DNA from 2 places in the Streptomyces sp. NPDC012825 genome. Region 1 is predicted to be linked to the other one. Evidence: riboswitches for the same ligand, from Rfam matches in the RefSeq annotation. Region 1 holds a riboswitch; the other holds the start of a gene.
The links. Region 1 has a riboswitch for cyclic di-AMP ahead of ACFY7E_RS21005 (peptidoglycan DD-metalloendopeptidase family protein). Riboswitches for the same ligand answer to the same signal wherever they lie in the genome.
Positions count from the first base shown of each region.

Region 2: linked by a shared signal. The riboswitch ahead of ACFY7E_RS08660 (M23 family metallopeptidase) and the one ahead of ACFY7E_RS21005 (peptidoglycan DD-metalloendopeptidase family protein) in region 1 are both predicted to bind cyclic di-AMP.

Region 1 is NZ_JBIBBZ010000010.1:10,370-13,765, reverse strand. Features, by position in the region: gene ACFY7E_RS21015 (DUF6126 family protein) at 1-19, shown strand, start outside; gene ACFY7E_RS21010 (tyrosine-protein phosphatase) at 42-863, opposite strand; cyclic di-AMP (ydaO/yuaA leader) riboswitch at 1,253-1,412, shown strand; gene ACFY7E_RS21005 (peptidoglycan DD-metalloendopeptidase family protein) at 1,416-2,390, shown strand; gene ACFY7E_RS21000 (SGNH/GDSL hydrolase family protein) at 2,553-3,356, shown strand; gene ACFY7E_RS20995 (STM4011 family radical SAM protein) at 3,334-3,396, opposite strand, start outside.
Region 2 is NZ_JBIBBZ010000003.1:22,327-25,722, forward strand. Features, by position in the region: gene ACFY7E_RS08655 (aldo/keto reductase) at 1-176, opposite strand, end outside; gene ACFY7E_RS08660 (M23 family metallopeptidase) at 277-1,416, opposite strand; cyclic di-AMP (ydaO/yuaA leader) riboswitch at 1,428-1,574, opposite strand; gene ACFY7E_RS08665 (PP2C family protein-serine/threonine phosphatase) at 1,847-3,052, opposite strand; gene ACFY7E_RS08670 (MerR family transcriptional regulator) at 3,260-3,396, opposite strand, start outside.

The DNA.
Region 1 (3,396 bases):
CGCGATGGGCGCGAAGTAGGACCCTCCCGGGGGGCGCCCTCCTACGCCTCGGTGAGCAGGCGCTCCCGCAGCCGCTCGCGGGTCTCCGGGGGCAGCTCCAGGCCCGTGGCGAAGTAGGCGTCCACCGAGCCCCAGGTCGCCTCGATCGTCTCGAAGGCGGCCCGCAGGTACTCCGCCCGCGCGTCGAAGAGCGGGCTCAGCAGCTCCATCACCTCGGGCCCCATGGCGTCCGGGGCGGTGGAGCTGCGGCGCACCTTGTAGCGGCGGTGCGGCTCGTTCGACTTCACGTAGTCGGCCTCGATCGCCGTCCGGTCGACCCCGACGGCGAGCAGGGTGATCGCGACGGCGAGCCCGGCGCGGTCCTTGCCCGCCGCGCAGTGCATTAGGGCCGGGACGCTCTCCTCCGCCATGGAGTGCAGGATCCGGCTGTGCTCGGCGGTGCGCTCCACCACCATCCGGCGGTACGAATCGGACATCCGGGCCGCGGCCCTGCCGTCGCCGAGGATCTCCCGCAGCTGCGCGGTGTCGCCGTCGCGCACCAGCCTCCAGAACTCCTTGCCCTCGGCCGGGTCGTTGAGCGGTATGTTCACGTTCCGCACCCCGGGCAGCTCGACGTCCGGGCCCTCGACCCGCCGGTCGGCCTCGTTGCGGAAGTCGAAGACCGTGTGCAGCCCGAGGCCGGCGAGGAAGGCGGCGTCGCTCTCGGTCGCGTGGGCGAGGTGACCGCTGCGGAAGAGGCGGCCGGGGCGGACCGCGCGCCCGTCCGTCGTCGGCAGGCCGCCCACGTCCCGGAAGTTGCGGACCTCCGCCAGCTCGGGCTCGGCGGCTTCGACGGGCGGGACCTGCGGCAACTGCTGCGTCACGGATGCTCCTGGAAGGTTGGCGTGCGGATGCCCGACGTGACATCGGTTCCTGGGGCAATCATCCGGGTGAGAGGCGCGCGGCGCACCCCCTCGGACGGTAATGAGCGATCTGTCCGAATTGAGGTTTTGGGTATAACGCGCCCTGGTTGCGGGCGAGATGGGATTCGGCGCGTGAGCAGGGTCATAGAGGTGACGGATCGTGGCCGGATCCCCGGCACAATCTCCTTACGGGGCAAGGAAATCGGAGGAGCGTCTTCCACGGAGGGTGACCGGAATCCCGGAGGAACGATCTAGGGCGGAATCCCGGGACAAAACAACGGCTTGTTCGCGCCGACCCCGCTCGTCTAGCGTCACGCTCAATCCGGACGGACCGCCGAATCCTGCCACCGCCCGGAATTCCACCCATCCCATGCGTGGCAGGAGCGGGGGACCCAGGAAGTACGCCGGTCCCGCGATGCAGGACGGCTCGGGGTGAAGCCGCGCGAGAGCGCGGCCGGGCATCTCCAGTCCGAACCCGACAGCTCACCTCGCAGGCGCCGGAGAGGATTCGCCATGCCCGCGAAGGGTAAGCACCGCCGTCCCAAGAACAACCCCCTCACCCGCGGCTTCGCCGTCGCCGGCACGGGAGGCGCCGTCGTCGCCCTCCCGCTCCTCGGCGCCACCGGGGCCCACGCCGCCGAGCAGACCGCCCCGGCCGCCGCCTCCGTCCAGTCCGTCGTCACCGCGCACCCCGTCGCGGCGAAGACCGCCCCCGCGAAGGCCACCGAGGAGACCGCCCCCCGGACATACTCCGTCGTCTCCGGCGACTACCTGTCGAAGATCGCCGACGACCACCACCTCGCGGGCGGCTGGGAGAAGATCTACGAGGACAATCGCCGGACCATCGGCGCCGACCCCTCCCTCATCCTGCCCGGCATGAAGCTCACCATCGGCGCCAAGGGCTCCGCCCCCGCCGCCCCGAAGAGCACCACCGGCGCCCAGGCCTCCGGCAAGAACGGCGACGACGCCCCGCGCGCCTCCCGCGAGAGCCGCCGCGCCGCCGCCCCGGCCGCCGACACCGCGAAGACCTCGGAGAGCTCCACCGGCTCCTCGTCCTCCACCGGCTCCACCGCCTCCTCCTCCGGCTGGGTCGCCCCCGTCGCCGGCGGCGGCTTCTCCACCCCGTACCGCGCCTCCGGCTCCATGTGGTCCTCCGGCTACCACACCGGCGTCGACTTCATCGCCTCCTCCGGCACCACCGTCCGCGCCGTCGGCGCCGGCACGGTCGTCTCCGCCGGTTGGAGCGGCTCGTACGGCAACGAGGTCGTCATCAAGCACGAGGACGGCAACTACTCGCAGTACGCCCACCTCTCCTCCCTCTCGGTCTCGGCCGGGCAGAGCGTCGACGGCGGGCAGCAGATAGGCCTCTCCGGCTCCACCGGCAACTCCACCGGCCCGCACCTGCACTTCGAGATCCGCACCACGCCGAGCTACGGCTCGGACATCGACCCGCTGGCCTACCTGCGCCAGCACGGCGTCTCCGTCTGACGCCCCGAAAGGGACACCCTTTTTCCGACGGCCCGGCGTGCACACGCCGGGCCGTGGGCCTATTCCGACTTGGGGCAATCTTTATCGGTGGCATATGTCACCCGTCGTCAACCCCTCCTTACGGTCGCGTAGGCCACACGCGAAAGGGAAGGATGTGCCCCCGTGGCAGACGATTCGAGATCAAGAGACAAGAACGCATTCGGGTCGTACGCGGCGATCGGTGACAGCTTCACCGAGGGCGTCGGAGACCCCGGCCCCGACGGGACGTACGTCGGCTGGGCGGACCGTTTCGCGGTCCTGCTCGCCGACCAGCTGCCGGAGCACGACGCCTTCCGCTACGCCAACCTGGCCGTACGCGGGCGCCTCCTCGACCAGATCGTGGCGGAACAGGTCCCCCGGGCGAAGGAACTCGCCCCCGACCTGGTGACCTTCTGCGCGGGCGGCAACGACATCATCCGCCCCGGCAGCGACCCGGACGCCGTGGCCGAGCGCTTCGAGCGCGCCGTCGCCGACCTGACCTCCGCCGTCGGGACCGTCATGGTGACCACCGGCTTCGACACCCGCGACGTCCCCGTGCTCCGGCACCTGCGCGGCAAGATCGCCACCTACACCGCGCACGTCCGCGCCGTCGCCGACCGCTACGGCTGCCCGGTCCTCGACCTCTGGTCGCTCAGGTCCGTCCAGGACCGGCGGGCCTGGGACGGCGACCGGCTGCACCTCTCGCCCGAGGGACACACCCGGGTCGCCCTGCGCGCCGCCCAGGTCCTCGGCCTGCCGGTGCCCGCCGACCCCGACCAGGCGTGGCCGCCGATCCCGCCGCGCGGCTCGCTCGAGGTGCGCCGCGACAACATCCAGTGGACGCGGGAGTACCTCGTGCCCTGGATCGGGCGCCGGCTGCGCGGCGAGAGCTCCGGGGACCACGTCGAGGCCAAGCGCCCCGACCTCATGCCCCTCCAGCGGGTCTAGCGGGCGGTACGGCGGCGGGGATCCGCTCCAGGACCCCGCC
Region 2 (3,396 bases), on a different contig from region 1:
TCGGCCCAGGCCGAGTAGACGTCGGCGGAGTCGATGAAGTTGCCGCCCGCGGCGGCGTAGGCGTCGAGGACGGCGAAGGACTGCGCCTCGTCGGCGGTCCAGCCGAAGACGTTGCCGCCGAGGGCGAGCGGGAAGACGTGCAGGTCGGACGTGCCCAGCGTACGGAGAGAGGTCATGGGGTGGTCAACGGTCCCCGCCGCCGGGCCTATTCCGCGCGGTTTCCGGAGGGTCTCCACGCGGTTTTCGTATGGTTTCCCGGTTTCCGGGTCTCCGGGGTCAGACCGTCAGGCCCTTGGAGCGCAGCCAGGCCGCCGGGTCGACGCCGTCGCCGCCGCCGGGGTGGATCTCCAGGTGGAGGTGGGCGCCGGAGACGTTCCCGGTGGCGCCGACGCGGCCGATCGTCTCGCCGGTGCCCACGGTCTGGCCGGCGGAGACCGTCATGGAGGAGAGGTGGCAGTACCAGACCTCGGTGCCGTCCTCCAGCTCCAGGACGATCCGGTAGCCGTAGGAGCCGGACCAGCCCGCCGACTTGACCGTGGCGCCGTGGACCGCCTTGAGCGGGGTGCCGGTGGGGGCCGCGAAGTCGAGGCCGGTGTGGTAGCCGGAGGACCACATCGAGCCGGACTGCATGTAGGTGGCGGTGAGGCTGTACGAGGAGAGGGGCATCGAGTAGCTGGCGGCGAGCTGGGCGAGGCGCTCGGCCTCGGCCTTCGCCCTGGCTTCCTCCTCCGCCTTGGCCTTGGCCTCCGCCTCGGCCTTCGCCTTCGCCTCCGCGGCCTCCTTCTCCGCCGCGTCGGCCTTGGCCTGCGCCTCGGCGGCGGCCTTCTCGGCGGCCGCCTTCTCCACCGCGGCCTTCTCGGCGGCGTCGGCGGAGGCCTGCTGCTGCTCGGCCTGCTGGAGGATGCGGGCGCGCAGGGCCTCGCCGGCGTCGGCGGTGCTCGGGGCGTCCGCCGTCGTCGTCAGGCTCGCCCGCGTGACCTGCCCGGTCCGCGCGGCCTGCCCGTCGGCCTCGGTGGTGTACGTGGCGGAGGTCAGCGGGTTCGGATTGGCGCGGTCCGCGGGGACCGTCTCCCGCTCCTCCTCCTGGTCGGACAGGAGGGTGCCGACGCCGGGGAGGTCGTGGGCGTCGGGCAGGTTCAGGTCCGGAAGGTCCGGGAGCGATATGGCCACCGGCGGCTTGTCCTGCGCGGTGGCGAGGCCGCCCGCGCCGACGGCCGCGATGACGCCGACGCCGAGGACGGTGGAGGAACGGGCGAAGCCGGAGCGCTGCTTGACGACCCGGTGCCGGCCGCCGGAGCGGTTCTGGGCGCGGAGGGAGTCCTCGGTGGGATTCCACTCGGTGTCCGGGACGGAGGAGGCCGCACCGCCGCCGAAGGCATCGAAGGGGGCTTCGGGGGCAGGGGTGTTGGACGCCACGGAGGCGCGCTCCTTTCCTTCCTTCTCGCCTACCGGGTTAGCTGACGGGTTCGGAGCAGGAAGGTCTCCTACGGGCCCGGTCGCACGGGTGCGAAGGGCTCGATTCACCCCAAATGGTGGTTCCCCGGTTCCCTTTCGGGATTCGGCGCATGCGCACGGTGCCGTCTCTTGCGACGGCTGGGACGACCGCGCTGCGTTATCGAACGTTAATAGACAGGGGGTCTCTATTCCAAGCCGTTCCCCGTGATCGTTCATTGAATTGGCAGGGAATGGTCCGACTTGACCCCCCTTCAGCGAGGCGAGGTCCAGGAAGGCTAAAACTCCCGCAACCTGACGGTTCGTCAATTGTTATCGCAGGGAGACCTGCCGACTACCCCTGGTGACGGGACCGCGGCCCACCTCCGGAGAGGCGACGGGACCCGCCTCCGAATCAGCGACGGGACCCGCCGGGCGGCACCACCGGCATCGTCCGGCGCCGCTCCGGCTGCCCCGCCGCCGGGCGGCTCAGCGCGAGCAGCGCCATGTCGTCCGTCGCCCCGCCGCCCGTGTGGAGCCGTACGTCGTCCACGAGCGCGTCGAGCACCTCCTCCGGGCCGGGGAAGATCCGCCCGGACAGCCGCTCCGCCGGGTCGTAGAAGACGCCCTGGGCGTTCCGCGCCTCCGAGAGGCCGTCGGTGTAGAAGAGCAGCGTCGTGCCCGGCGGATACGGCCGGGCCTCGGCGCGGTCCGGCCACGACGCGAGGTCCCCCATGCCGAGGGGCAGCGCCGGCCGGATCGGGTCGACCGGTTCGACCCGCCCGTCCCCGTGCAGCACCAGCGGGGGCGGGTGCCCCCGGTTGACCACCCGTACGAAGCCGTCGAAGGTGCCGCTGCCGTCGGAGCGCGGGATCTCGGCCAGGACGGCGGTGGTGAACCCCTCGACGGCGTCGAGGCTGTCCCGGCGGGTGCCCTCCCGGTCCAGCGCCCGTTCGAGCCGCTGTGCCACGCCCTCCAGGGTCCGCTCCTGCTCGGCCGCTTCCCGGAAGGCCCCGATGACGACGGCGACGGCCTCGACCGCGTCGAGGCCCTTGCCCCGTACGTCCCCGACCACGAGCCGCACCCCGTGCGGGGTGTCCTGCACGGCGAAGAGGTCGCCACCGATGAACGCGTCCGCCTGCGCCGCCTCGTAACGGGCCGCGCACCGCAGCCCGCCGATCCGCTCGGCGGGCGTCGGCAGCACCGCCTTCTGCGCGGTCTCCGCGATGACCCGCGCCGAGGCGAGCCGCTCGCCGCTGCGGCGCACCACCCGGTTGATGAGGAGGGCGAGTCCGGAGACGGTGCACACGGTCAGGGTCTCGGCGACGGCCGGGGCGCGGGTGACGTCGTCGCTGAAGAGGTAGAGGCCGACCGAGGCGAGAACGGCGGCGATCCCGGTGAGGAGGGTCGTGAGCAGGGAGAAGAAGGGCGCGGCGACCAGCGGGGCGGCGGCGAGCATCGGCGAGGCGGTGTACGGGGCGGGGGTCGTCACGTCGAAGAGGACACCGCCCACGATGATCAGCGGCGGCAGCGCGCGGATGAACCGCCGGGTGCCCCGGTACGCGGGACGGCCCTCGCCGCCCCGCCTCCCTGCGCCCGCCGATCCTGGGGGGTGCCCCACCTGTTCTCTCCTGCCCGGTCCGCCCGGCCGCGGCCCCGTACCGCGCCCTTCCAGGGTGGCCGCAGCCCCGGCGGACGGCGACTCCGCACGGCCGACCGGCGTACGGAGCCGTCCGGGAGGCCGACGGGGGCCGCGCGAGAAGCCGACGGGGCCGCCCGAAAAGCTGACGTGGGCCGCCCGAAAAGCCGACGGGAGGCCGCCCGGGAGCTACATGTTCCGCTCGGCGTAGACCGCCAGCGCGTCCCGGACGAGGACCGCGGTGCCCTCGCCGTACCTGTCGTAGTTCCTGGTGAAGCGGGGGTCGTCGACGTACATCCGGCCGAGGCCGATCACGTACTCCCTGG